DNA from 2 places in the Castellaniella ginsengisoli genome. Region 2 is predicted to be linked to the other one. Evidence: riboswitches for the same ligand, from Rfam matches in the RefSeq annotation. Region 2 holds a riboswitch; the other holds the start of a gene.
The links. A riboswitch is a leader RNA that binds a small molecule or an ion and turns the genes downstream of it on or off. The one in region 2 is predicted to bind thiamine pyrophosphate.

Region 1 (14,734 bases), 840 kb from region 2:
GTGGCGCGGGTGCAATCCACGCCATCGAAGCGGATGACGCCGTGCGATGCGGTCACCAGCCCCGAAATGATGTTGAGCATGGTGGTCTTGCCGCAGCCGGACGGACCCAGCAAGGCATAGGCTCCGCCGTCCTCGAAGGTGATATCCAAAGGCAGCAGCGCATAGTCGGCGTCGGAGCGGACGGTGCGCGCATAGCTGTGGGCCAGTTGGAGTTCGATGCGCGCCATTTCAGGCCTCCCGCGCCTGGGGCGCACGCAGCAAGGATTCATCCGGACCGAATACATAGGCCCGGCGGCTGGAAAAATGCAGCGTCACGGCGTCTCCCAGACTGTGGTGCTGGACGCCCCGCACCTGGGCCACCAGATTGCCGGCCGGCGTCTCGGCATGGACATACGTGGCGGAGCCGGAGATTTCGGCGAGCTGGACCCGCCCGGGAATCCGGCAGTCTCCGCCCTGGTCGATGAGCGACAGATCGGCCGCGCGCAAGCCAACGGTCACGTCGCCATCGGGCACGTCCGGCCCCGCCGGCAGGCTCACGCCCGCCAGCGATGACAGGCTGAGGGCGGTACGGCCGGCGCGGCCGGCCAGGAAATTCATGGGCGGATCGCTGAAAGCGCGCGCCACCCGGATCGATGCGGGACGCTGGAACACGTCCAGCGTGGGGCCGTACTGCAGCAGTTCGCCCTGATCCAGCACGGCCGTATAGCCGCCGAGCAGCAAGGCCTCGCCGGGTTCGGTCGTGGCATAGATGACGGTGGAGCGGCCTTGGTCGAACAGAGCGCCGAGTTCTTCGCGAAGCTCTTCGCGAAGCTTGTAGTCGAGATTGACGAGAGGCTCGTCCAGCAGCATCAAGGGGGCATCCTTGGCGAGTGCGCGCGCCAGGGCGACCCGTTGCTGCTGGCCGCCGGACAGTTCGGACGGCAGGCGGCCCAGGAATTCCTCGATGTGCAAGGCACGCGCAATCTCGCGCACGCGAGGCATGACGTCGGCCTCGCCGCGCAGCTTCAACGGCGAAGCGATGTTGGCGGCGACCGTCATGGACGGGTAATTGATGAACTGCTGATACACCATGGCGACGTTGCGGCGGCGCACGGGCAGGCCGGTGACGTCCACGTCGTCGACCAGGATCCGCCCCGAGGTGGGCGCATCCAGGCCGGCCATCAGCCGCATCAGACTGGTCTTGCCGGCGCGGGTCACCCCGAGCAGGACCGTGACGGCGGATTCCCGCGGCGCCAGATCCAGAGGGTGGAGCCAGGTTTCGGCGCCGACTTTCTTGCCGACGCCAGCCAGCTTGAGTTGCATGAGCCCTTACTCCAGAAGTTCCTTTTTGTGAATTATTGTTCGTTTTAACTCTTTTTACTGTCCATATAAACCCTAAGATTTTTTCCTTTCCTTTCGCTGTACAGTGTGTCCGTCATGACGAAGGCCGATTCCATGCACCCCAATCCACGCCAGCTCAAGCTGCTCAACCGCCTGCAGAGCGCGGGTTCCTGCAGCCTGGAAACCCTGGCCAACGATCTGGACGTCACGGTTCAGACCGTCCGCCGCGACGTCCAGCGCCTCGCCGAGGCCAGCCTGCTGATCCGCTTCCACGGCGGGGTCCGGCTGCCCAATTCGACCATCGAGAACATCGCCTATCGCCAGCGCGCCCAGTTGCACGCCGCCGAAAAGGAGCGCATCGCCCAGGCGATCGCCCGGGAGATTCCCAACGACTGTTCGCTGCTGATCAATATCGGCACCACCACCGAAGCCATCGCGCGCGCCCTGGCGGGCCACACAGGGCTGCGCATCATCACCAACAATGTCAACGTGGCCTATACCCTGGGCCGGCAACCTGGCTGCGAGGTCATTCTGGCGGGCGGCAGCGTCCGCCCCCGGGACCTGGGCATCGTGGGGGAAGCCACGGTGGAATTCATCCGCCAGTTCCGCGCCGACATCGCCCTGATGGGCATTTCGGGCATCGAGGCCGACGGCACCCTGCGCGACTACGATTTCCGGGAAGTGAAGGTGTCCCAGGCCATCATGCAATCGGCCCGGGAAGTCTGGATGGCCGCCGATACCAGCAAGTTCCACCGGCCCGCCATGGTCCGGCTGGGAGAACTGTCCCAGATTGGCCGTCTGTTCACCAATGCCCGCCCGCCGGAACCCTTTCCCGGCCTGCTCAAGGCCGCCGGCGTGGACTGCGTCATCGCACCCTGAGGACCCCCATGACTTACCTGCTCGCCCTGGACCAGGGAACTTCCAGCACCCGCAGCATCGTCTTCGACCGCCACGGCCGCATCGTGGGTCTGGCGCAGCGGGAATTCACCCAGCACTATCCCCAGCCCGGCTGGGTCGAGCATGATCCGCTGGAAATCTGGCAGACGCAGCGCGATACGATGAGCGAAGCGATCCACCGGGCGGGCATCGCCGCGCGCGACGTGCGCGCCATCGGCATCACCAACCAGCGCGAAACCACCGTCGTCTGGGACCGGCGCACAGGAGAGCCCATCCATCCGGCGATCGTCTGGCAGGATCGCCGGGCCGAGCCGACGTGCGTCGAACTGCGCACGCAGGGGCTGGAACCTGAAATCCTGAAGCGCACCGGCCTGCGCATCGACGCCTACTTTTCCGCCACCAAGCTGAAGTGGATCCTGGACCACGTCCCCGAGGCGCGCGCCAAGGCGCGGGCCGGCGACCTGCTGTTCGGCACCGTCGACAGTTGGCTGATCTGGAAACTCACCGGAGGCCGGCATCACCGGACCGACGTCAGCAATGCGGCGCGCACCATGCTGATGGACGTGCACCGCAACGCCTGGGACCCGGAACTGATGGCCTGGCTGGACGTGCCGGCCCGCATGATGCCGGACATCCTGCCCTCTTCCGCCGACTTCGGTGCAACCGACCCGGACCTGCTGGGCCATGCCGTGCCGATCTGCGGCGTGGCCGGCGACCAGCAGAGCGCGCTGTTCGGCCAGGCCTGCTTTCGGCCCGGCATGGCCAAGAACACCTACGGCACGGGCTGCTTCATGCTGATGCATACGGGCGACCGCTTCCAGGTCTCGGGCAATGGCTTGGTGACGACCAGCGCCGCGCAGCCCGACGACCGCCTGGCCTACGCGCTGGAAGGCAGCGTGTTCGTCGGCGGCGCCGTGGTCCAGTGGCTGCGCGACGGCCTGCGCGCCTTCGTGCGCAGCAGCGACATCGAAGAACTGTCGCGCAGCGTGCCGGATTCGGGCGGTGTCATGTTCGTGCCGGCCTTCACCGGCCTGGGCGCCCCCTGGTGGGACCCCGAGGCGCGCGGCACCATCACCGGCCTGACGCGCGGCACCACCATGGCCCACATCGCCCGCGCGGCCCTGGAAAGCATCGCCTACCAGAGCGCCGCCCTGCTGCAGGCCATGAGCCGCGACGCCCAGGCGGCCGGCGCGGCGCCGCTGCAGGAATTGCGTGTGGACGGGGGCGCCTGCGTCAACGACCTGCTGATGCAGTTCCAGGCGGACCTGCTGGGCATCCCGGTGCTGCGTCCCACCATGGTCGAAACCACGGCGCTGGGCGCGGCCTTTCTGGCCGGGCTGCAGGCGGGTGTCTATGCCGACCTGCAGGAACTGGAATCGCTGTGGCGCGTCGAGCGCCGCTTCGAGCCGGCCATGCCGCGCGACGAGGCCGCCGCCCGCATGGCTGCATGGGATCATGCCATCCGCCAGGCTTGCGCACGCTGAACCGGATCGCCCCCAATCCCTATAAAATGGGGTGTTGCGCTCCTGCCCGGCCGGGCAAGCGCCCGGCGGCCGCCCGGCCACTACAAGCACAGGACACCCATGCTGAAGAAACTCATCCTGGTCGTGGCGATTTTCCTCGTCATCCTGCTCGCCCTGAGCTTCGGGGAGACCGTCTTTCGCGAGGTCTTCGCCTGGATTTCTTCCCTGACGGGCGTGCTGATCCGCAACTTCGGCGACCTGTATTTCGCGGCGATGGGATATCTGCGCGCCCATACCGGCAAGGTGGTGCTGGCGCTCGTCCTGACGGTCCCCGCCAGCCTCTGGATTCTGCGCTCGCGCGGCGAATCCCTGGGCCGCCCGGCCGGCCAGCGCAAGATCGCCATCGTGCTTGCCCTCTTCCTGGGATGGCTGGGCGCACACCGCTTTTACCTGGGCCAGATCGGCTGGGGCCTGGGGCTGCTGATTCTCTGCTGGATTTTCATGCCCCTGGCTGTCGTGCTGGGCCTGATCGATGCAATCCGCTATCTGTTCATGGACGACGACACTTTCGCGACAACCCAGTTGTCCTAAGCCCTCGCGCCAGGCCATGCCGCCCCCTCGTCCCGCCGTTTACCGCCTGCTGGCCGCGCCTGTCGAGGCCGGGCCGCTGGCCGACGAGACCCTGTTGGCCCCCGCCATCCGGGAGCCCGTCGCCTGCCTCTGGGAAAGCGCCCCCGGACTGGTCGTGCCGCGCACCTACGCGGCCCGACCGGGATTCGCGGCCATCCAGGCACAGTTCGCCGCCCGGGGCTGCCCGATCCACGTCCGGCAATCGGGCGGCGGCGTGGTTCCCCAGGGGCCGGGCATTCTGAACCTGAGCCTGGCGCAGGTATTCGCCGGCCGCCCGCTCGACCATTCCGAAGCCTTCTATCAGCAGCTCTGCACGTGGATCCGCCTGGCCCTGGCCGCCTTCGGCATCGAAACCCGGGCCCAGGCCGTCGAAGGCTCGTTCTGCGATGGCCGGTACAATCTGGCCATTCCCGACCCCGCACGCAAGATTGCCGGCACCGCCCAGGTCTGGCGGCGTATTCCGGGCCATGCGCCTGACCGCCACGTAGGGCTGGCCCACGCCCTCATCCTGGCGCAGGGCGACCCTGGCGAGTGGACGGCGCGCGCCAACGCGCTGGAAACCGCATTAGGATCACCCCGCCGCTACCACAGGGACCGGATCGCGACACTGGAAAGCCAATTGCCGATCACGGAACGCCCCGGCTTCATGGCGGCCTTGCGGGGGCGGCTGCAGGAAGCCCTGCGGACCTTGCCGCCGTTACCGATCACCACACCGGCCCGACCGAGAGAACCATGAGCCCCCCACCCCTCGAAAACAAGACCGCCCGACTGACGGTGCTGATCGATCCGAACAAGAAGAAAGCCTTCGAGCAGCTTTGCGCCTCCCAGGACTTGACTCCCTCGCAGGTGGTGCGGCAAATGATCCGGGAATACCTGAGCAGGAACCATGTGGACTGGAAGCCCAGCAAGCCGCGCCCCAAACCCTGACTGACGCCGCGCGAAGACCGGCGGCTATGACGAGGCCGCGTTCGAATGCGGGCGCCCCGCCGCATCCAATGCCGCCGCGAGATCGGGCTGGAAGTCGCCCGCGCCCAGCCGGGACAAGATCCCCATGCGGTTCAGCTTGCCGCGGATCCTGGCATCGGCACCGCACAGGATGACGCGCCCGCCGCGGGCCCGTACGGCCGCGATTTCGTCGTCGAGCGCCTGCAGCGCAGTGGCGTCGGCAAACGGCACCCGATCCAGGGACAGGATCAGCACATCGGCGTCCTGGCTTCGGAATGCCGCGCGCAGGGATTCGACCGCCGCAAAGAACAAAGGCCCCCGGACCTGCAGCGCACGCATGCGGGATTCCGGCCCGCCCGGCAAAGCCGCACCGGGCAGCGCCATCGGCGCCACATCGACGCTGGACGCCATGCGATGCAAGAAATGCAGAATGGACAGGACAATACCGATATTGACCGCGACGACGAGATCGGCGAAGACTGTCAGCAGCAGCGTCAGGCACAAGATGACGGCATCCGCGCGCGGCGCATGCCGGATCAGGCGCACCACGCGGTGCGTTTCGCTCATGTTCCAGGCGACGACGAACAGGATCGAGGCCAGGGTGGCCAAAGGAATGTTGCGCGCCAGCGGCGCGAACGCCAGCAGGACCAGAACCAGCACCAGGGCATGGACCACGCCGGCCAGCGGCGCCGTGCCGCCGCTGCGGATATTGGTGGCCGTGCGCGCGATGGCGCCGGTTGCCGCAATCCCGCCGAACAGGGGGGCGATCACGTTGGCCAGGCCCTGGCCGAAAAGCTCGGCGTTGGAGTCGTGCCGGGTGCCGGCCATACTGTCGGCGACGACGGCCGATAGCAGCGATTCGATCGCTCCCAGCAGGGCGATGGCGAACGCCGGGCCGATCAACGGCAGGATCCTGTCCAGCCCACCCCCGGGCCAGTGAGGCAGCGGCAGCCCGCGCGGCAAATCGCCGAAGGTGCTGCCGATCGTGGCCAGTTGCGGAAACTGGAGCAGCCCCTGCAGGACCGTCGCCACGATCAAGGCCAGCAGCGGGCCCGGCACCCACCGCAACGTGGGCACCCAGCGGGGCAGCAGCACCAGCGCCAGCGAGCCCAGGCCTACGGCAGTGGTCACCGGATCGAGGCGCGGCAGATTCATCAACAGGAACCAGAGCTTTTCATGGAAAAAATGCCCCGGCACCGGGGGCAGGCCGAAAAAGGCCTGCCACTGCCCGACCCAGATAATGATGCCGATGCCGGCCGTAAAGCCCAGGATCACCGGCAGGGGAATGTAGCGGATCACGCCGCCGAGGCGGGCCAGGCCGAAGGCGCACAGCATCAGGCCCGCCATCAGGGTGGCCAGTTGCAGGCCCACCACCCCGTGTTCGGCCACGATGCCCGACAGGATGACGATGAACGCGCCCGTGGGGCCGGCGATCTGCACCCGGCTGCCGCCAAACAGCGACACCACCACCCCCGCCACGATGGCGGTGTACAGGCCTTGCTCCGGCTTGACGCCGGAAGCAATCGCAAAAGCCATGGCCAGCGGCAAGGCGACCACACCGACGATCACGCCGGCCACGATATTGCCCGCCCAATGCCGGGGGGCCCACAGTCCAGCCTTCCAGGCGTCCCGTGCAGCAAACATCATTTTCTTTCGATCGCTCCGCACGACCGCATCCGATGTCTGCTCCGCCCATGCGGCACGCGGTCTTGGTCAATGAACATCACATTATAATCCTATGAGGATGTCGGGACGGTCTTGTGGGCAGCCGAGCGATGCTGCAATGCAACGCGCTAAAATGCCGGCTGCTCAATCTTCCCTTCCGGATTTCAAGTGAGAAAAATCGTCCGCGCCAAGCTGCATGGCATCCGCGTCACCGGGGCCGACCTGGATTACCACGGCTCCATCACCCTGGACCCCGACCACTGCGAAGCCGCCGGCATCCTGCCCATGGAATTCGTGGACATCTGGAACAAGAACTCCGGCGCCCGCATCAGCACCTACGTGATCTACGGCGAGCGCGGCTCGCGCTGCTGCATCCTGAACGGCGCTGCGGCACGCACCTGCCAACGTGGCGACGAAGTCATTATCGCCAATTCGGAATACATCCAGGAAGCCGAACTGGAGCACATCAAGCCGGTGGTGCTGACTTTTCACCCCGACAATCGCGTGCGCGAGCATCTGGGCTATTCCGTCGGGCGCGACGCCCAGGGCCGCCTGAGCTTCGAGATCGTACAGTTCGACTGAGCTACAATCGAACCCGATTCGCCTTTTACCGAGCCTCGCTAGGGGTGCCGCCACGGCGGCTGAGACAGTCCCTTCGAACCTGATTGAGATCATCCTCGCGCAGGAAAGCAGCTCGCCACGGCAGTGGTCCGTCCGCCGTTCGCGTCTGCTTTCCGCCTTTTCCGACAGGCACGCCATGCAGACAACCCCCTCTCCCGCCTCTACCGCCCCCGAACGCGTGTTCGGCTGGGGCGACCACGCCGCCCTGTGGTTCAGCCTGGGCGTCGGCCTTCTGGTCATGCAGGTCGGCGCCTACCTGGTGCCGGCGCTGGGCACGCGCGACGCCCTGGCGGCCGTCATCGTCGGATCGATCCTGGGCGCCGGCCTGCTGGCCTGGGTCGCGCGCCTGGGCTGCGACAGCGGCCTGTCCAGCGCCGGCCTGATCCATGCCGCCTACGGCCGCGGCTTCGCCCGGCTGCCCGTGCTGCTCAACATCGTGCAACTGCTCGGCTGGGCGACCTTCGAACTGGTCGTGATGCGCGACGGCACCGCCGCCATCGCGCGCCAGGCGCTGGGACTGGACATGGGGCTGGCGCTGCCCACCCTGTTCTGGGGGCTGGTCGTCCTGGCCCTGCTGCGCGGCTCCATGATCACGCTGGTGCGGCGCATCGTCAGCCGCATCGGCCTGCCCCTGGTGATCCTGTCGCTGATCTGGCTGACCGTCCAGTTCGCCCTCAAACTGGATGCCGACGGGCTGCACGCCCTGTGGCGGCGGACCGGCGACGGCAGCATGAACGCCTTCCAGGCGCTGGACCTGGTGATCGCCATGCCGGTCTCCTGGCTGCCGCTGGTCGCGGACTATGCCCGGCATGGCCGCAGCGGCCGTGGCGCCCTGGGCGGCACCTGGCTGGGCTATGCGATCGCCAACATCTGGTGCTACGCCCTGGGCGTGCTGGTGATCACCGTCACCGGCCCGGACCTGGACATGGTCGCCGCCCTGCTCCTGGCCCAAGGCGGCCTGGTGGCCCTGGGGCTGATCCTGATCGACGAACTGGACAACACCTACGGCGACCTGTATTCGGGCTCCGTCTCCGCTCACAGCCTGTGGCAGGGCGCGAGCCTGAAGACCTGGGGCACGGTCCTGGCCGCAGTGTCCATCGGGCTGGCGATGGTGCTGCCCATGCATACGCTGGAGCCCTTCCTGCTGACGCTCAGTTCGGTGTTCGTACCGCTGTTCGGCACCATCCTGGGGCGCCTGGGGACGCAGCCCGCCCGCCTGGCCGATGCGCCCCGCGCATTGCACGTCGCTCCGGCGCTGACCTGGGTGCTGGGAATCGCGGTCTATCACATCCTGGCGCAATGGGCGCCGCACTACGGCAGCGCCCTGCCGACGCTCTTGCTGACCTTCGCCCTGGGCGCGCTCGGCGCACGCGCCGGCCTGCGGACCGCGCCGGCCGCCTGAGCGGGCAATGCGGCCGCCCCGGGTTCCCCCGGCCGTCCGGCACCCGTATCATGAAGGCTTCCAAGAACCTCATTCGGGAGACGAAGCCATGAGCAATCTCTTCATGCAGGCGGCCATCGAGGAAGCGCGCCGGGGGCTGGCCGAAGGCGGCATCCCCATCGGCTCGGTGATCGCCTACCGGGGCGAGATCATCGGCCGGGGCCACAACCAGCGCGTGCAAAAAGGCAGTGCGATCCTGCACGGCGAGATGGACGCGCTCGAAAACGCCGGCCGCCAGACGGCAGACGTCTATCGCGAATCCGTACTCTACACCACCCTCTCTCCCTGCGCCATGTGCAGCGGCACGATCCTGCTGTATGGCATCCCCCGCGTGGTCATCGGCGAAAACCAGTCTTTCATGGGCGAGGAGGAATTGCTCATCTCGCGCGGCGTCGAGGTCGAGGTCCTGCAGGACCCGGAATGCCTGGACATGATGCGCCGCTTCATCGCCGAGCAGCCGCATCTCTGGAACGAAGACATCGGGGTCTGAAAAAAAAGCCCGCCTCTTCCGAGGCGGGCCGGGTCGGGGGCCCGTTTCGGGCGCCCCTTTGCAAGCTGAAGCGGCTTACGTCCGCTGCGCGGCCAGGCCGGCGTCGGAGGCCGGCGCGGTCTTGCCGTCGAACAGCGAGGTCACGACCTGCCACATCACGCCCAGGCCGCCGACGATGAACACCACGTCGCCGAAGGTCCGGACCCAGCGCAGGGTCTGCAGGATGTCCTGCTGCATGAACGTCTCGCCGCGCGCCCACCAGGTACCCACGCTGTAGCTGGCATGGAACTGCATCAGGCCGATCGGCAGCAGGCTCAGGGAGATCATCATCACCAGGCCGATGTTCATGCACCAGAATGCCGTCTTCATGAGACTTTCATTGAACTGCATGTTGGGGCGCAGATAACGCAGCACGAACAGGGTGAAGCCCAGGGCCAGGAAACCGTACACGCCGAACAGGGCCGCGTGCGCATGCACCGCCGTGGTGTTCAGGCCCTGGATGTAGTAGAGCGCGATCGGCGGATTGACCATGAAGCCGAACACACCGGCGCCGAGCATGTTCCAGAACGCCACGGCGACGAAGAACTTCAGCGGCCACTTCAGGTTTTCCATCCACGGCGCACGTTCCTTCAGACGCCAGTTTTCCCAGGCCTCATAGCCCAGCACGACCAGCGGCACGACTTCCAGCGCGCTGAACGAGGCGGCGATCGCCATGATCGGAGTGGTGGTGCCCGAGAAGTACATGTGGTGCAGGGTGCCCGGGGTGCCGCCCAGCATGAACAGCACGGCCGAGCTCAGGCTGGCGATCGTGGCGCCGCGCTTGGACACCAGACCCATGGTCGAGAAGATGAAAGCCAGCGCCGTGGTGGCGAACACCTCGAAGAAGCCTTCGACCCAAAGGTGGACCACCCACCAGCGCCAGTACTCCATGACGGAGATATGGGTCTTCTCGCCGTAGGCCAGGCCCGCGCCGTAGAACAAGCCGATGCAGATCACCGAGGCGCTGAACAAGGCCAGCAGGTTTTTGTCGCCCTTTTGCTTGAACGCCGGCACGATGCCGCGCAGCATCAGGAACAGCCAGAACACGATGCCCAGGAACTTGCCGATCTGCCACAAGCGGCCCAGTTCGACGTATTCATACCCTTGGTGACCGAGCCAGAAATTCCATTCGGCGGGAATCAGGTGGGCGATGGCGGCGAAGTTGCCGGTAAAGGACCCCACGACCACCAGGATCAACGCCCAGAACAGGACGTCCACACCGAGCTTCTGGTGCTTCGGATCCTTGCCGCCGTTCAGGATCGGCACCACGAACAGGCCGACGGCAAGAAAGCCCGTGGCGATCCAGAACAGCGCCGCCTGGATGTGCCAGGTGCGCACCAGCGAATACGGCAGCCATTCGGATACGTTGATGCCGTAGAAAGTCTGGCCCTCGACCGTGTAGTGCGCGGTGAAGCCGCCGATGAAAATCTGCGACACGAACAGGGCCACGACCAGGAACAGGTACTTGCCCAGGGCGCGTTGCGAAGCCGTCAGGGGAATCTGCAGCACCGGATCGCGCGCCGGCACGGGGCCGTCGTCCTCGTGTTCCTTGTGGGTGAAAGCCCAGCCCCACACCAGCAGGCCCACCCCCGCGATCAGGATGATCACGCTCATGATGGACCAGATGATGTTTTCCGCCGTCGGCACGTTGTCAATCAGCGGCTCATGCGGCCAGTTGTTGGTGTAGGTCGCTTCGGTGCCCGGCCGTTCGGTCGCAGCGGCCCAGGCGGTCCAGAAAAAGAAGTCCGCCAGACGGGCGCGGGCTTCGGCAGACGGCAGCGTGCCTTCCTTCATGGCGAAGCTCTTGCGCGACCCCTGCAGGGCGGGATCGTCTCCGAACAGCTTGTCATAGTAGGCAGCCGTCTCGGCGATGGCCTGAGCGCGCCGGTCGGACACCAGCACGGCGCCGGTTGCGGCATCGTAGGTGTTCTTGCGGTATTCCGTCTTCAGGCGGCGTTGCAGCACGGCCTGGGCGTCCTCGTCCAGTTGGGCGAAGTTCATCCCATACTGGTCCTGCGCAGCCAGATCCAGCCAGGCGGACAGTTCGCGGTGCAGCCAGTCCGCGGTCCAGTCCGGCGCCTGGTAGGCGCCGTGCCCCCAGATGGAACCGACGGTCATCCCGCCCGCCGACTGCCAGGCGCTCTGGCCGTCCAGGATCTGAGTCTCGGTCATCAGGACCCGGCCATCGGCCGTGGACACCTGGGCCGGAATGGGCGGCGCCTGGTTGTAGACTTCCTTGCCCATCCACCCAAGGACGCCGAACGCCACCACAAGAACGCCGATCAGCGTCCACCATAACTTCTTGTACTCACCCATTCTGCGCTCCTTCTGCAGCCGCGAGAGGTTCCGGATACGGCGCCGTCAGGCGCCACGTGTTTGCTTCACCCTCAACCAAGCAACAAGCGTGCCAACTCTTTTACCTAGGGAAACTACTGACATAGATCAAAAACGGTATTTTTTACCCTTTTAAACAGGGTGAAAAATACCTTTAGATGGTATAAACAACCCTATGGAAACCACCTTGCTGGACGATCTGTCCGCCGACCTGCCCGATGGCGTACGCCTGCAACGCGCCGCCACGGCCATCCGCGCGGCCTTTGCCTGCGACGCCGTCGGGCTGTTGATGCTGGACGCGGCGGACACTCTGCACCTGGTCGCAGCCGCCGGCCTGGCCCATGAGGCCCTGGGCCGGCGCTTCATCGTCGCCCAGCATCCGCGTTTCGCCACGATCCTGTCGCGCCGCGAACCGACCTGGTTCGACCCCGAAAGCGTGCTGCCGGACCCCTACGACGGTTTGCTGGACGACCGCAAGGGCTCACCGCTGCCCGTGCACGACTGCATGGGCATGACGCTCTACCGCGACGACCGCCCCTGGGGGATCATGACGCTGGATGCGCTGGCCACCGGCACTTTCGACGAAAAAGCCCGCGCGCGGCTGCTGCGGCTGGGCTTGATCCTGCAGGCGGCCGTCCGCGTCACCGACCTGGAGCGCGAGAACCGCCAGTTGCGCCAACTGGGCAGTTCCCAGCAGGGGCTGGAGCACATCGGTGAAGTCACCGAAATCCTGGGGCACAGTGAAGCCATCCAGTCGCTGCTGCATGAGATCGATCTGGTGGCCGACTCGGACCTGCCCATCCTGTTGCTGGGCGAGACCGGCGTCGGCAAGGATTTGTTTGCCCGCCGCCTTCACCGGCACTCGCGCCGCAGCGAGCGGCCCATGATCCAGGTGAATTGCGCGGCGCTGCCCGAGTCCCTGGCGGAGAGCGAGCTGTTCGGCCACGTGAAGGGCGCCTTCTCGGGGGCGACGACCGACCGGCCCGGGCGCTTCGAAGCCGCACAGGGCGGCACGCTTTTCCTGGACGAGGTGGGGGAACTGCCGCTCAGCCTGCAGGCCAAGCTGCTGCGCGTGCTGCAGAACGGCGAAATCCAGAGGCTGGGCACCGACCAGGTCATCAAGACCGATGTCCGCATCATCGCCGCCACCAACCGCGACTTGAAAGCCAACACCCAGGCGGGACTGTTTCGTACCGACCTGTATCACCGGCTCTCGGTCTATCCCATTCCGATTCCGCCGCTGCGCGAGCGCGACCGCGACGTCCTGATCCTGGCCGGGCATTTCCTGGAATTCAGCCGCGCCCGCCTGGGTTTGCGCGGCGTGCGCCTGTCCTATGAAGCCGAACGCGCCCTGCGCCAATACCCCTGGCCCGGAAACGTCCGCGAACTGGAGCACGTCATCAGCCGCGCCGCCTTGAAGATGCTCAGCCGGGGCGCATCGCGCGACCAGGTGCTGACTATCGGGCCGGAACTGCTGGACCTCGACATCACTCCGCCCGAACCCGCGACGGAAGCCAAGACTCAAGCGCAGACCCAAACCGGCGATGCCGCCGCGCCACCGCCCGAAGCCCGGCCTGCGGACGCCATCCCGCCGCTGCGCGACAGCGTCGAGGCCTGCCAGCGCCGCGCCATCGGCGAAGCACTGACCGCGGCCGGCGGCAACTGGGCGCAGGCCGCCCGCACGCTAGAGCTGGATCCCAGTAATCTGCACAAACTCGCCCGCCGCCTGGGCCTGAAGCAAGAACCAGGCGCCCTGCGCTGAATCGCCCGCCCGGGCCGCCGCCCGCCGCGCGCACCGGAACTATTCCGTATCCGGACGCCTCCAACTACAATCCTCACGCTTGACCCGGCTCGCCGGGCACCCCACCCTCCCTCAAGGAACCGCCTCCCATGCAATGGCAAGACGCCCTGATCGAAAGCGGCCTGTGGCTGGCCAAGGCCTATGCCCTCACCCTGCTGTTCGGCGCCGCAACCGTCTGGGGCCTGATGCGCTTTACGCACTGGGGACGGCAATTCCGGCGGCTGAGCGCAGGCTACTTTTCTCCGCGCCGCAGTTGGAAACCGTTGGCCGGCGTCGCGCTCATCCTGTTGCTGACGCTCGCGGCCGTGCGCCTGGACGTGCTGTTTTCCAATTGGTACAACACCATGTACAGCGCGCTGCAGGAGTTGGACGAACCCGGCTTCTGGGCGGCGATGCTGCTGTTCTCGCTGCTGGCCGCCATCCACGTGATCCGTTCCCTGTTCGATTTCTACGTCCAGCAGGCTTTCATCGTGCACTGGCGCGAATGGCTCAATGAACAACTGCTGAGCCGCTGGATGCAGGGCCAGGCCTATTACCGCTCGCAGTCGCTCAGCCACCTGGCCGACAACCCCGACCAGCGGATCCAGCAGGACATCACCAATTTCGCCCAGAGCTCCATGACCCTGGCCGTGGGCCTGATCAATGCGCTCGTGTCCACCATCGCCTTCACGGTGATCCTGTGGAATTTGTCGGGCCCCATGACCGTGCTGGGCTACGAAATCCCCCGGGCCATGGTGTTTCTGGTCTTCATCTACGTCTTCCTGGCCACCCTGCTGGCCATCTGGATCGGCAAGCCGCTCATCCGGCTGAACTTCCTCAATGAAAAACTGAACGCCGACTACCGCTACGCCCTGGTGCGCGTGCGCGAATACGCGGAAAGCATCGCCTTCTATCGCGGCGAGCGCGTCGAAGGCAGGACGCTGCGCAACGGATTCGCCCAGGTCATCGGCAACGCCTGGGACATCATCCACCGGTCTTTGAAATTTCTGGGATTCAACTTCGTCGTGACCCAGACGGCCGTGGTCTTTCCCTTCATCCTCCAGTCCGCGCGCTTCTTCTCCAAGCAGATCAGCCTGGGCGATCTGATC
Region 2 (14,734 bases):
CTGCAGGCCGCCCACGATACCTGCCGCGCGCTGGCGGGCCGACTGGGCGTCGCGCCGGAGCAAATCCTGCCGTTCTCCACCGGGGTCATCCTGGAGCCGCTGCCGGTGGAGCGCCTGATCGCCGGCCTGCCGGCCGCTCTGGACGATGCCCGCCCGGACCACTGGTTCCAGGCGGCCCACGCCATCATGACCACGGACACCCAGCCCAAGATTCACTCCACCCGGATCGACCTGGACGGCACGCCGGTCACGATCACCGGCATCAGCAAGGGCGCCGGCATGATCCGGCCCAACATGGCGACCATGCTGGGCTTCCTGGGCACGGACGCAGGCCTGCCGCCCACGCTGCTGCGCGCCCTGGCTGCGCGCATCGCGGATCAATCCTTCAACCGCATCACGGTGGACGGCGATACCTCCACCAATGATTCATTCATCCTCATCGCCACCGGCGCCAGCGGCGCACACATCGAGTCCGAGCAAGACCCGCGCTATCCCGCCCTGGCCGAGGCCCTGACGGCCGCCGCCCGCGATCTGGCCCAGAAGATCGTGCGCGACGCCGAAGGCGCGACGAAATTCATGACCATCCGCGTCGAGCAGGCCGCCTCCACCGAGGAAGCCCTGAAGATCGCCTACGCCATCGCCCATTCGCCCTTGGTCAAGACAGCCTTCTACGCCTCCGACCCCAATCTGGGCCGCATCCTGGCGGCCATCGGCTATGCCGGCGTCGACGATCTGGACGTCTCGAAACTGACGCTGTGGCTGGGCGACGTGCGCGTGGCCGTGCAAGGCGGGCGCGATCCCGGCTACCGCGAGGAAGACGGCCAGCGCGTGATGGCGGAACCGGAAATCCTGGTGCGCGTCGCCCTGGGGCGCGGCGACGTGGCCGACACGGTGTATACCTGCGATTTCTCGCACGAGTACGTCAGCATCAATGCGGATTATCGATCCTGATACTAGGGTTTACCCCTAGTTAACAGGAGTTGGCTGGAGTTTCTGTGTTCTAGGGTTATCCCTAGGATTATACTGGGCCAGATGCGCCGTCGGATGGCTTTACGGTCGAGGGCGCACAGTCCAGTCATCGCCCATCCGGGCAGGAATTCCCTCATGAATACGTCTCCAACGGCAGCGGCGATCACGCTGCCTCCCAACTCTTTGAACGACCAGCAAGAGGCTGCCGATGCCCGCTGGACCCCGGGCAGGATCACCCTGTGGGCAGCCATCGCCCTCATTGGCGCCGCCGCGTGGTCCGTACTGGCCATTTCTCGCGGCGAAACCATCAACGCCGTCTGGTTCGTGCTGGCGGCCGTCTGTACCTATCTGGTGGGCTATCGCTTCTATTCGAAAATGATCGAACGGCGGGTCGCCCAGCCGGACGACGGCCGCGCCACGCCCGCCGAGTACCACTCCAACGGCCGCGACTACGTCCCGACGGACCGCGTCGTCCTGTTCGGGCATCACTTCGCCGCCATCGCGGGCGCGGGCCCCCTGGTGGGGCCGGTGCTGGCCGCGCAAATGGGCTACCTGCCCGGCACGATCTGGATCGTCGTGGGCGCCGTGCTCGCAGGCTGCGTCCAGGATTACCTGGTGCTGTTCTTTTCAATGCGGCGCGGCGGGCGCTCGCTGGGCCAGATGGCCCGCGAGGAACTCGGCGTCGTGGGCGGCACGGCGGCGCTGGCCGCCACTTTGACCATCATGATCATCATCGTCGCCATTCTGGCGCTGGTCGTGGTCAACGCGCTGGGCGAATCCCCCTGGGGCGTGTATTCAGTCTCGCTGACCATCCCCATCGCCCTGTTCATGGGCTGCTACCTGCGCTACCTGCGCCCGGGCAAAGTCCTGGAGGTCTCGCTCATCGGCCTGGCCCTGCTCATGTTCGCCATCATCTCCGGGCGCTGGGTGGCCGAATCCGAATGGGGCAGCGCCTTGTTCCACCTCGACCGCCTGACCCTGGCCTGGGCCATCATCGCCTACGGCTTCATCGCCGCCATTCTGCCCGTCTGGCTGCTGCTCGCGCCGCGCGATTACCTGTCCACCTTCATGAAGATCGGCGTCATCGGCCTGCTGGCCATCGCCATCCTGGTGGTGCAGCCGGAAATCACCGTGCCCGCCTTCTCGGAATTCGCCGGCCGCGCCGACGGCCCGGTCGTTCCAGGCTCCTTGTTCCCCTTCCTGTTCGTCACGATCGCCTGCGGCGCGCTTTCCGGGTTCCACGCCCTGATCTCATCGGGCACCACCCCCAAGCTGGTCGAAAAAGAAAAGCAGACGCGTTTCCTGGGGTACGGCGGCATGCTGATGGAATCGCTGGTCGCCATCATGGCGCTGGTGGCAGCCATCTCGATCGATCGCGGCATCTACTTCGCCATGAACGTCTCCGCCGCGTCGACGGGCGGCACCGTCGACTCCGCGGTGGCGTTCGTCAACAGTCTCGGATTGACGGGCGTTCACCTGACGCCCGACATGCTGACCGACTTGGCGCGCAACGTGGGCGAGCCCAGCATCATTTCGCGCACAGGCGGCGCGCCCACGCTATCCGTCGGCATCGCCCACATCATGCACCAATGGTTCGGCGGCACCGCCATGATGGGTTTCTGGTACCACTTCGCCATCATGTTCGAGGCCCTGTTCATCCTCACGGCCGTAGATGCCGGCACACGCGTCGCGCGTTTCATGCTGCAGGACACCATCGGCAACTTCTTTCCCAAGTTCAAAGACACCTCCTGGAAGCCGGGCGCCTGGCTCTGCACGGCGATCATGGTCGCGGGCTGGGGCTACATCCTGGTCCTGGGCGTCACCGACCCGCTGGGCGGCATCAATACCTTCTTCCCCTTGTTCGGGATTGCCAACCAGTTGCTGGCCGCCATCGCCCTGGCGGTGGTGATGGCCATCGTGGCCAAGCGCGGCAATTTCCGCTACCTGTGGGTCGTCGCCGCGCCCCTGGTGTTCATCGCCGTCATCACGATCTGGGCGTCCTGGGAAAAGATCTTCTCCGATATTCCCGCCGTCAGCTACTGGGCGCAGCACGAGGCCTTCAAGAACGCGCTGGCCGAAGGCAAGACGAGCTTCGGCACCGCGCATACGGTGGAGGCGATGCAGGCCGTGGTGCACAACACCTTCGTGCAGGGCTCTCTGTCGATCGTCTTCGTCGTGCTGGCCCTGATCGTCATGGGCACGGCCGTCCTGACGGCCTGGCGCGCCTACCGTAAGACTCACCCCAGCCACAGCACCGAAGATCCGCGCGTCGAATCGCGGCTGTTCGCGCCGGCGGGCCTGCTGCCGACTCCGTCGGAAAAAGCCCTGCTGGCCCGCTGGGAAGCCGCGCCCTCATCCGCCGCGCCGGCGGCGATGGGGCACTGAGATGCTGAACCAGGTCCAGCCCGGCCAGCGCCGCCGCCTCGGCGGGCTGGGGCAGTTCTTCAAGGGCATCCTGCGCGCGGACGCCTACCAGAAATACCTGGAGCACATGGCTCGCGTCCATCCCGACCAGACGCCCGCGTCGGAACGCGAGTTCTGGCGCGAGCGCTACGACTGGGAAGACCGCAATCCTCAAGGGCGCTGCTGCTAGCCTCGCCGGCCATGGGCCAGCACACCCCCTTGATTTACAAGCCGAATTCTGCCAGAATACGTGGCTTGGCCTGGCTTATCGGTAAGTCAGGCCGTTTTTGGCATCCCGGCGTGTGCGCCACAGGCTTTGCCCTTTACTTGGGGCAGGGCCGCATCGCCAGGAATTTTCACAGGAAATCCCCATGTACGCGGTCATAAAAACCGGCGGCAAGCAATATCGTGTTTGCGCCGGCCAGAAACTGAAAATCGAACAGATACCGGCTGACATTGGGCAAGAAATCTCGCTCGACCAGGTGTTGTCCGTCGGCGAAGGCGAAACGCTGAAGATCGGCACGCCCTTCGTCGAAGGCGCCGCGGTCAAAGCCACCGTTCTTGCACAAGGCCGTCACGACAAGGTCAAGATCTTCAAGATGCGCCGTCGCAAGCACTATCAAAAGCATCAAGGCCACCGTCAGAACTACACCGAAATCCGCATCGACGCCGTTGCGGCCTGATCCGGTCATCGCATTTAGGAGCTCATCATGGCACACAAAAAGGGCGGCGGCTCGACTCGCAACGGCCGCGATTCCGAATCGAAACGGCTGGGCGTGAAGGTCTACGGCGGCCAGCAGATTTCAGCCGGCGGCATCATCGTCCGCCAGCGCGGCACCCAGTTCCACCCCGGCGTCAACGTCGGCATCGGCAAGGACCACACATTGTTCTCCCTGGTGGACGGCGTCGTGCAGTTCTCGGTCAAGGGCGCGCTCAACAAGCGTACCGTTTCAGTCAGCGCGGCGAGTTGATCGCCGTCTGATCCGCCCTCCCGCGCCGCGCCTCCGGCTTGCCGCCCCCAAAAAAGGGGCGCTTCTTGCCTTGGGACGGCCGGGCGGCGAAAAGGCCCTGCTCCTCAGCAGGGCCTTTTTTTTCATTAGAATGGTTCCACCATGAAATTCGTAGACGAAGCCACCATCGAAGTCATCGCCGGCAAGGGCGGCAATGGCGTCGCCAGTTTCCGCCGGGAAAAATTCATTCCCATGGGCGGCCCCGATGGCGGCGACGGCGGCCGGGGCGGCTCGATCCTGGCGATCGCAGACCGCAACATCAACACCCTGATCGACTTCCGCTACGCCCGGCTTCATCGCGCCAAGAACGGCGAGAACGGCCGGGGCTCGGACCAGTACGGCGCGGGCGCGCCGGACATCGTTCTGCGCATGCCGGTGGGCACGGTGATCCACGACGCCGACAGCGGCGAGCAGCTCTTCGACCTGGACCACCACGGCGCACAGGTCACGCTGGCGGCCGGGGGCGCCGGCGGCCTGGGCAATCTGCACTTCAAGTCCAGCACCAACCGCGCGCCGCGCCAGTTCACCCCCGGCCGCGAGGGCGAGCAGCGCCGCCTGCGCCTGGAACTGAAGGTGCTGGCCGACGTGGGCCTGCTGGGCCTGCCCAATGCGGGCAAATCCACCCTGATCACGCGGGTGTCCAACGCCCGGCCCAAGATCGCCGACTACCCCTTCACGACCCTGCATCCGAACCTGGGCGTGGTGCGCACCTCACCTTCGCACAGCTTCGTCATTGCCGACATCCCCGGGCTCATCGAAGGCGCCTCGGAAGGCGCCGGGCTGGGCCATCTGTTCCTGCGCCACCTCAGCCGCACCCGCGTCCTGCTGCACATGCTGGACGTGTACTCGCCCGACCCCGACGTCGATGCGGGCGCGCAAGCCATCGAGGGCGCGCAGGCCATCACGCGCGAGCTCGAACGCTACAGCCCCGAGCTGGCCGCCAAGCCGCGCTGGCTGGTGCTGAACAAACTGGACATGGTGGAGGATCCCGCCGCGATCCAGGACCGCATCTGCCGCGAACTCGGCTGGGCCGGGCCGGTCTTCGGGATTTCCGCCCTGACCGGCGAGGGCACCCAGGCGCTCACCGGCGCGCTGCAGTCCTGGCTGGACGAGCAGCAGCGCAACGCCCACGCCCACGACGAGGACCCCCGCTTCACGCGCAACGGCGAAGATCCCGGCGCGCCCGATAGCGACGATCCAGGCGATCCCCGCTTCTCGCGCTGAGTTTTCCACCCACGGCTTTCGCTCCGACCCGCCCGCCATCATGACTCGTCCGGATCTTTCCCCCTCCGTCGCCCGGGACGCGCACCGTCTCGTCCTCAAGGTCGGCTCCACCCTGGTCACCAACGAAGGCCGGGGCATCGACCTGGAGGCCGTCGCCCAATGGGCCGAGCAGATCGCGGCCCTGCATGCCTCGGGCCGGCAACTGGTCCTGGTGTCCAGCGGCGCCATCGCCGAAGGCATGGCGCGGCTGGGCTGGCCCCGCCGCCCCAAGCTCATGCCCGAGCTGCAAGCCGCCGCCGCCGTGGGCCAGATGGGCCTGGTCCAGGCCTACGAGGCCGCCTTTGCCCGCCACGGCATCCGCACCGCCCAGATCCTGCTGACGCACGAGGATCTGGCCGACCGGCGCCGCTACCTGAATGCGCGCAGCACCCTGAACACCCTGCTGGCCCTGGGCGTGGTGCCGATCGTCAATGAGAACGATACCGTCGTCACCGACGAGATCCGCCTGGGGGACAACGACACGCTGGGCGCCCTGGTCACCAATCTGATCGAGGCCGATACGCTGGTCATCCTGACCGATCAATCCGGCCTGTACAGCGCCGATCCGCGCAAGCATCCGGATGCGCGCTTCATTCACCAGGGTCAGGCGGGCGACCCGGCGCTGGAAGCCATGGCGGGCGGATCGGGCAGCGCCATCGGCACCGGCGGCATGCTGACCAAGGTTCTGGCCGCGCGGCGCGCCGCCAACAGCGGCGGCCACACCATCATCGCCTCCGGCCGCGAACCCGCCGTGCTGCAACGCCTGGCGGCGGGGGAGCCCATCGGCACCGAGCTGCGCGCAGTCCTGCCGGTGCGCTCGGCCCGGCAACGCTGGCTGGCCAACCACCTGCGCCTGCGCGGCCGCGTCACCCTGGACGCCGGCGCCGTGCGCGCGCTGACGCAAGGCCACCGCAGCCTGCTGCCCATCGGGGTGATCGCCGTCGAGGGAGAGTTCGAACGCGGCGACGTGGTGGCCTGCGTCGATGAGCACGGCGTGGAGTGCGGCCGCGGCCTGATCAATTATTCGTCCGCCGATACGGCGCGCATCCTGCGCCAGCCCAGCGCCCGCATCCCGGAGATCCTGGGCCACCTGACCGACCCGGAGCTGATGCACCGCGACAACATGATCGTCGCGCGGCCAAGAGCCCAAAGCTAGGATCCGCGCGCCGACGAACGCGGGACGCCCGCCGCGGCAAGGCCAAGCGTCTTGCGAGGATGGCGGCACAACGGGCGGCGGCGCACAGCCCCCAGGCTAACGCTGGGCCGGGATGAACTGGGTCTCCTTGACTTCCTCCATCACCACGCAGCTCTTGGTCTGAGTCACCCCCGGCAGGCGCAGCAGGATCTCGCCCAGCAGGCTGCGGTACTGGCTGATCTCCTTGATCCGCGCCTTGACCATGTAATCGAAGTCCCCGGAAACCAGGTGGCATTCGAGCACCTGCGGCACGCACAGCACCTCGCGGCGGAAATCCTCGAACGTGCGGCCCGACTTGCTGGACATGCTGATTTCCACGAACACCAGCAAGCCGGCATCCAGGGCGGCGGGCGATACTCTGGCGTGATAGCCGGTGATCACGCCGTCGCGCTCCAGGCGGCGCACGCGCTCGATGCAGGGGGTCACCGTCAACCCGACCGCATCGGCCAGCTCGGTCATCGACAGGCGGCCATTGTGCTGCAGCAGATCCAGGATCCGGCGGTCGATCTTGTCCAGGGCATGGACGGATTCCTTTTGCACGCGCATGATTATTCTCCGGGACGGTGGGTCTTGCCGCGCCGGCCCGCGCAGCGGCGCGGAACACCCGCCTGACGCAGGGCTGCTGGATCGGGCCGGTGCGGCGCACCAGGCTTTTGTCCTGTATGCGCGCCCCTAACCCCCCTGTTCCTGTATTTTTTCATGGAAATATGATTTTTTCATAAAAATTTATCTGGGTATATTGCCTATCATCATGAAAAATTAATCCCATTAGGAGCTGTCATGAAGGTTTTGGTTCTAGGGGCAGGCGTGGTCGGCGTCACGAGCGCCTATTACCTGGCCCGCCAAGGGCACGAAGTCACCGTGATCGATCGCGAAAGCGGCACGGCGGAAGAAACCAGTTTCGGCAATGCCGGCCAATTGTCCTTCGGCTATTCCTCGCCCTGGGCGGCACCCGGCATTCCCCTGAAGGCCTTCAAGTGGCTGTTCACACCGCACGCCCCGCTGACGATCCGCCCGGACGGCAGCCTGACCCAGTTGCGCTGGATGCTGGACATGTGGCGCAACTGCACGCCGGCCCGCTACGCCGCCAACAAGGACCGCATGTTGCGCTTGTCGGCCTACAGCCGCCAGTGCCTGCATGCGCTCCAGGCCGACACCGGCATTCAGTTCGAGGGCCGGCGCCAGGGTACGCTGCAGCTCTTTCGCACACAGAAGCAGATGGACGACGCCCAGCGCGACGTCCAGGCCCTGAGCGAGGCCGGAATCGCCCACGAGTTGGTCCAGGGCGACCGGCTGGCCGAATACGAACCCGCGCTGGCCCAGGTCCGCCACAAGCTGGTCGGCGGGCTGCGCACGCCGGACGACGAAACCGGCGACTGCCGCCTGTTCACCCAGGCCCTGGCCCGGATGGCCGAAGCGCAGGGGGTGCATTTCCGCTATGGCGAAACCATCCAGTCCCTGCAGACAGCGGGCGACCGCGTCACGGGCGTGCAGTGCGCCTCGGGCCTGGAGCGGGCCGACGCCTACGTCGTCGCCCTGGGATCGTATTCGCCCCTGCTGCTGCGCGGCGTGGTCGACATCCCCGTCTACCCCATGAAAGGCTATTCCATCACGGTGGACATCGCCGATCCCGACCGGGCGCCGGTGTCCACCCTGCTGGACGAAACCTACAAGATCGCCCTGACCCGCTTCGACCACCGCATCCGCGTCGGCGGCATGGCCGAAGTCGTCGGCTACGACACGGCGCTGGATCCGCGCCGCCAGCGAACCCTGGAAATGGTGCTGAACGACTTGTTCCCGGGCAGCTACGCCCCCGGAGACGTCCATTTCTGGACCGGGCTGCGCCCCAAGACCCCCGACAGCACCCCCATCGTCGGCTCCACGCAGCTGGGCAACCTGTACCTGAATACCGGCCATGGCACGCTGGGCTGGACCATGGCCTGCGGCAGCGGCCGCCTGATCGCGGACATCGTGTCGGGCAAGCCGACCGACATCCGCCACGACGATCTGGGCGTCCAGCGCTATCGCTGAACGTTCCGGGGCGGCCGGCGGGCGGCCGGCCTAGATTTCCCAGACGTAGCCGTAGCTGCGCAGGGACTCGATCGGGGGCTCCATGCCCGCCTGCAGGCCCCGCCAGCGCAAGCGGCTGATGATGCCGCGCGGCTTGGGATCATGCGGCCGGTTCCCATAGGCGTGCCGCCAGGCCGCCATCAGGGCCTGGTTCAGCATGGCGTGGCTGGCGACGTGGCCGGGCGCCTCGAACAGGCAGACCAGCACCGCGCGCTCGGAAACCGTCAGGCGCATCGAAGCGCCGCCGCAGTGCTGAAGGCACCACCCCTGGTCCTCCAGGGTCCACGGCCCAATCGCGTGGGCGGATTCTGCCGGCGCGGAACCGGCACGATCGAGACGACGCAGGCGCAAGGCGTGCAGAACGCCGGCCAGCAGGGTCGGCGGATCGCCCTGGCGCATGACGCAATCCACCCCGACCCGCAGCAGCGCCGCGATCTCGCCCCGGCGCGCAGGCCCGGTGAAAGCCACCAGGTCCAGCGGCAGGTTCATGTCGCGCACCAGATGCGCCGTCCGGCAATTGGCGGCGGCATCCGCCATGAGCAGCGCCGCCTCGCAGGATTGCATGTCGGCCCGGAGCGTCTCCCGGCCGAGCGCCTCGATCGACTCGCAGCGCCGCACCAGGCACCCCGCGGCCCGCAGGTATCGCAGGTCGGCGTTATCGGCCGGCGACAGCGCCCACACCCGACGTTCTTGCATACATTTCCCCCTGACGAACCGTCAAATATTACAAAAGTATTATTCCATAAACACCCTTGTGCTTGATCTTTTTAGTCCAATGGGCGGGTGGAAACCTTTGCAGAACGGCTCCGGCACGCCCGGCTCCTGCGCGGCCTGTCGCAGGAGGCTTTGGCACGCGCCTGCGGCCTATCGCAAAGCGCCGTCTCCAGCTACGAGAACGGCACGCGCCAGTCGCCGAAGAAACTGCTGAACCTGGCCCAGGTCCTGGAAGTGGATATCTACTGGCTGAGCCGGGGCCTGGGAGACATGACGCCCGCGCCCGGCACGTCCGGCGCGCTGGGCGAGGCCGCCTGGCCCTTTGCCTCGATCGATCCCCGGCAGTTCTGGAGCCTGACCCGCAAGGACCGCCAGGTAGTGGAGAACGCCGTCGGCGCCCTGATCGACAGCCTGCTGACGCCAGGGAAAGAACGCTAGCGGGTATACTGCACTCCACGCAGGGGTACTCGCCGGCCTGGCCGGCGTGTTGAGAAAAACCCTTCGTACCAGTACGGATAATGCCGATGCTGGGAGCGTGCGCGGTTTTCACTACGGGCTCATTCTGTCCCCGAACCCTTCTCCCGAAACGCGCTTCCCCCCTCCCCGACTCGGCTCCATTTCCGAATCCTGTTCGAACCTGGAGCTACATCTTGAACGCCAATCCGCAATTCCTCGCCTCCCGGGCGACCGTCGACCTGGCCGCTGTCGAGCCGCTGCCGCAATCCCGCAAGATCCACGTCACCGGATCCCGGCCCGACATTCGCGTGCCTTTCCGCGAAATCCGCCAGGACGACACGCCGACCTTGTTCGGCGGCGAACCCAACCCCCCCCTGACGGTCTACGACACCAGCGGCCCTTACACCGATCCCGAGGCCGTCATCGATATCCGCAAGGGCCTGCCCACGCCCCGCCTGCCCTGGATCCTGGAACGCGGCGACACCGAGGCGCTTTCGGGGCTGAGCAGCCAATACGGCCGCGCCCGCCTGGCCGACCCGGAACTGAATGCCCTGCGCTTCGACCTGAAACGCACGCCGCGCCGCGCCCGCGCGGGCGCGAACGTGACCCAGATGCACTACGCCCGCAAGGGCATCGTGACACCCGAGATGGAATTCGTCGCGATCCGCGAAAACCTGCGCCGCGAGGCGTACGTCGAATCCCTGCGCCGCAGCGGTCCGGACGGCGCCCGCCTGGCCGAACGCCTGACCCGCCAGCATCCCGGCCAGTCTTTCGGCGCCGCCATCCCCGAGCGGATCACGCCCGAATTCGTGCGCGATGAAGTCGCTCGCGGCCGCGCCATCATCCCGGCCAACATCAACCATCCCGAAGTCGAGCCCATGGCCATCGGGCGCAACTTCCTGGTGAAGGTCAACGCCAACATCGGCAATTCCGCCATCCGCTCGGACATCAGCGAAGAGGTCGAGAAGATGACCTGGGCGATCCGCTGGGGCGGCGACACGGTGATGGACCTGTCCACCGGCAAACACATCCACGAAACGCGCGAATGGATCATCCGCAATTCGCCGGTGCCCATCGGCACCGTACCGATCTATCAAGCGCTGGAAAAAGTCGGCGGGGTCGCCGAGGAACTGAACTGGGAGATCTTCCGCGACACGCTGATCGAGCAGGCCGAGCAGGGCGTGGACTATTTCACCATCCACGCGGGCGTGCGCCTGCCCTTCGTGCCCATGACGGCCAGCCGCATGACGGGCATCGTGTCGCGCGGCGGCTCGATCATGGCCAAGTGGTGCCTGGCGCACCACAAAGAGAGTTTCCTCTACGAGCGCTTCGAGGACATCTGCGAAATCATGAAAGCCTACGACGTCAGCTTCTCGCTGGGCGACGGCCTGCGCCCGGGCTCGGGCTACGACGCCAACGACGAGGCGCAGTTCGCGGAACTGCGCACGCTGGGCGAACTGACCCGGGTGGCCTGGAAGCACGACGTCCAGGTAATGATCGAAGGCCCGGGCCACGTGCCCATGCAGATGATCCGCGAAAACATGGACCTGCAGCTCAAGCACTGTCATGAAGCGCCGTTCTATACCCTCGGGCCGCTGACCACCGACATCGCGCCGGGCTACGACCACATCACCTCGGGCATCGGCGCGGCGCTGATCGGCTGGTACGGCACCGCCATGCTCTGCTACGTCACGCCCAAGGAGCACCTGGGCCTGCCCAACAAACAAGACGTGAAGGACGGCATCATCACCTACAAGATCGCCGCCCACGCGGCCGATCTGGCCAAGGGCCATCCGGGCGCGGCGATCCGCGACAACGCCCTGTCCAAGGCGCGTTTCGAGTTCCGCTGGGAAGACCAGTTCAACCTGGGGCTGGACCCGGACACGGCGCGCGCCTTCCACGACGAAACCCTGCCCAAGGACTCGATGAAGGTGGCGCACTTCTGCTCCATGTGCGGCCCGAAGTTCTGCAGCATGAAGATCTCGCAGGACGTGCGCGACTACGCCAAGGAAAACGGGCTGGACGAAGCCGCCGCGCTGGCCCAGGGCATGGCGGCGAAGTCGGCGGAATTCATCCGCCAGGGCTCCGCGCTGTACCAGAAGGCCTGAGGGCGCGGACGGCCGCCCCTTCAGGCGGCCGTCCGGCCGGCGCCGCTACCGCACCGCGTACAGGAACAATTCCACCCGGCGGTTCAGGGCGCGGCCCTCGGCGGTACGGTTGTCGCCCACCGGGCTGGCAGCGCCCCGGCCCTCGGCCATCAACCGGTCGGCGGCCACGCCGTGCCCGGACAGATAGCGCGTCACGGCCTCGGCCCGGCGCTGCGAGAGCGGCACGTTGATGGCGTCGGTCCCCGTGGAATCGGTGTGGCCGACGGCCTTGGCGCGCAATTCCGGATGTTGGCTCAGGGCCCGCGCCACGCTGTCCAGGACCGGCAGCAAGGCGGGCTTCAGCACGGCCTGGTTGGTATCGAACGACACATTGCTGGGGATGTTCACCTTCAGCGTGCCATCGGGCATCTCGATGACGGCGATCCCGAGGTCGGAAGCGCCGGATTTCTCGACATCCTGCTTGACCGTCTTCCAGTTGTAGCCGACGACGCTGCCCACCACGGTGCCGATGCCCGCGCCGATCAGCGCCGCCTGGCTGCTGTCGCCGATCAGCACGCCCAGCCCCGCCCCCAGCGCGGCCCCCGCGCCCGCGCCGACCGCCGTGTTCTGCCCCTGGGGCGACATATTGGCGCATGCCGTCAAGAGGACCAGGCTGCCGATGACCGCTGTGCGGGCGGTCCGTTCCATTGCCGTGCGCATCGCATTCTCCTTGTTATCCAGACGAGGACAGCGTAGCAAGAAGCGCCGGCACACGTGTAAGCCGATGCAGCGAAAGACGACAGGGAATTTCCGCCGGCCGGGCTCCGGCGGCGGAACCGGTGCGCGCCGGCCGGACACGGCGAACCCCGGGCGGGCGCGGAGAGTGCGCGCCAAGCCCGGGGCCCGCGGGCGCGATCAGTGCAGGATCTGGCTGAGGAAGAGCTTGGTGCGTTCGTGCTTCGGATCGTCGAAGAAGGCGTCGGGCGCGTTCTGCTCGATGATCTGGCCGTAGTCCATGAAGATCACCCGGTCGGCGACCTTGCGCGCGAACCCCATCTCGTGGGTCACGCACAGCATCGTCATGCCGGTCTCCTCGGCCAGCTCGACCATGACGTCCAGCACTTCCTTGACCATTTCCGGATCCAGGGCGGAGGTCGGCTCGTCGAACAGCATGATCTTGGGATTCATGCACAGGGACCGGGCGATGGCGACGCGCTGTTGCTGGCCGCCCGAGAGCTGGCCCGGGAATTTGTTGGCCTGCTCGGGGATGCGCACCCGTTCCAGGTATTTCATGGCGGTCGCCTCGGCCTCGGCTTTCGGGCGCTTGAGCACCCAGACCGGCCCCAGCGTCAGGTTCTCCAGCACCGTCATGTGGGGAAACAGGTTGAAGTGCTGGAACACCATGCCGACGTCCCGGCGGATGGCTTCGATCTGTTTGAGGTCGTTGGTCAGTTCCGTGCCGTCGACGATGATCTGGCCTTCCTGGTGCTCTTCCAGGCGGTTGATGCAACGGATCATGGTGGATTTACCCGACCCGGAAGGACCGCAGATCACGATGCGCTCGCTGGGCGCGACTTCGAGGTTCAGGTCCTTCAGGACATGGAACTGGCCGTACCACTTGTTGACGTTCTGCAGGCGGATGATGGGTTCCGACATGGACGAAAGCTCCTGGGCGGCTGGGCCGATGCCCCGCCGCGGCAAAGATTAACGGTGCTGCCCTTGATCCAACTGGCGTTCCAGCGACAGGCTGTAGCGCGAGATCGAGTAGCAGAAGACGAAATAGATGGCCGAGATGAACAGATAGGATTCCGTGCTGAACCCGCGCCAGACGGCGTCGGACACGGCCGCCTTGGCCGCCTGGGTCAGGTCGAAGATGCCGATGATCACCACCAGGGAGGTATCCTTGAACAAGGAAATGAAGATCCCCACCAGCGGCGGAATGACGATCTTCAGCGCCTGGGGCAGGATGATCTTGCGCATCTGCTGCCAGTAGCCCAGGCCCAGGGAATCGGCGCCCTCGTACTGGCCTTTGGGGATGGCCTGCAGGCCGCCGCGCACGGTTTCGGCCACATAGGCCGCCGCGAACAGGATGATGGCGATCTGGGCGCGCAGCAGCTTGTCGATGGAAAAGCCTTCCGGCAAGAAGAGCGGCAGCATGACCGAGGACATGAACAGCAGGCTGACCAGGGGGACGCCACGGATCAGCTCGATGTAGACCACGCATACGGCCTTGACGCCCGGCATGTGCGAACGCCGCCCCAGGGCCAGCAGCAGCCCGAAGGGAAAGGCGAAGGCGATGCCGAAGGTCGACAGGATCAGGGTCAGGGGCAGGCCGCCCCATTTGGCGTTCTCGACATAGGTGAGGCCCAGGACCCCGCCCCACATCAGCACGCCCACGGCCACCAGGCAGACCAGCCACATCAGCCCCAGGAACGGCCGCCAGAACCAGCGGATGCAACTGCAGACGATGACGCCCACCAGGATCACGGACGCCAGCAGCGGGCGCCATTGTTCGTCGTAGGGGTAGATGCCGAACAGGATCAGGCGATGCTTCTCGCGCACGAAGG

Region 1: another riboswitch for thiamine pyrophosphate. It lies ahead of ABRZ00_RS10505 (cytosine permease); the one in region 2 lies ahead of thiC (phosphomethylpyrimidine synthase ThiC).

Annotation. Positions count from the first base shown of each region.
Region 1 is NZ_CP158257.1:2,216,307-2,231,040, reverse strand. Features, by position in the region: gene ABRZ00_RS10550 (ABC transporter ATP-binding protein) at 1-227, opposite strand, end outside; gene ABRZ00_RS10545 (ABC transporter ATP-binding protein) at 229-1,302, opposite strand; gene ABRZ00_RS10540 (DeoR/GlpR family DNA-binding transcription regulator) at 1,435-2,199, shown strand; gene glpK (glycerol kinase GlpK) at 2,208-3,701, shown strand; gene ABRZ00_RS10530 (TM2 domain-containing protein) at 3,801-4,271, shown strand; gene ABRZ00_RS10525 (lipoate--protein ligase family protein) at 4,288-5,046, shown strand; gene ABRZ00_RS10520 (ribbon-helix-helix protein, CopG family) at 5,043-5,237, shown strand; gene ABRZ00_RS10515 (SulP family inorganic anion transporter) at 5,262-6,899, opposite strand; gene panD (aspartate 1-decarboxylase) at 7,089-7,502, shown strand; TPP riboswitch at 7,533-7,625, shown strand; gene ABRZ00_RS10505 (cytosine permease) at 7,678-8,943, shown strand; gene ABRZ00_RS10500 (nucleoside deaminase) at 9,032-9,472, shown strand; gene ABRZ00_RS10495 (nitric-oxide reductase large subunit) at 9,548-11,827, opposite strand; gene norR (nitric oxide reductase transcriptional regulator NorR) at 12,021-13,607, shown strand; gene ABRZ00_RS10485 (ABC transporter ATP-binding protein/permease) at 13,736-14,734, shown strand, end outside.
Region 2 is NZ_CP158257.1:1,381,243-1,395,976, reverse strand. Features, by position in the region: gene argJ (bifunctional glutamate N-acetyltransferase/amino-acid acetyltransferase ArgJ) at 1-951, shown strand, start outside; gene ABRZ00_RS06570 (carbon starvation CstA family protein) at 1,105-3,354, shown strand; gene ABRZ00_RS06565 (YbdD/YjiX family protein) at 3,356-3,562, shown strand; gene rplU (50S ribosomal protein L21) at 3,744-4,055, shown strand; gene rpmA (50S ribosomal protein L27) at 4,083-4,343, shown strand; gene obgE (GTPase ObgE) at 4,485-5,606, shown strand; gene proB (glutamate 5-kinase) at 5,647-6,801, shown strand; gene ABRZ00_RS06540 (Lrp/AsnC ligand binding domain-containing protein) at 6,898-7,386, opposite strand; gene ABRZ00_RS06535 (D-amino acid dehydrogenase) at 7,621-8,871, shown strand; gene ABRZ00_RS06530 (hypothetical protein) at 8,902-9,606, opposite strand; gene ABRZ00_RS06525 (helix-turn-helix transcriptional regulator) at 9,694-10,062, shown strand; TPP riboswitch at 10,074-10,174, shown strand; gene thiC (phosphomethylpyrimidine synthase ThiC) at 10,275-12,188, shown strand; gene ABRZ00_RS06515 (OmpA family protein) at 12,234-12,887, opposite strand; gene ABRZ00_RS06510 (amino acid ABC transporter ATP-binding protein) at 13,083-13,823, opposite strand; gene ABRZ00_RS06505 (amino acid ABC transporter permease) at 13,872-14,734, opposite strand, start outside.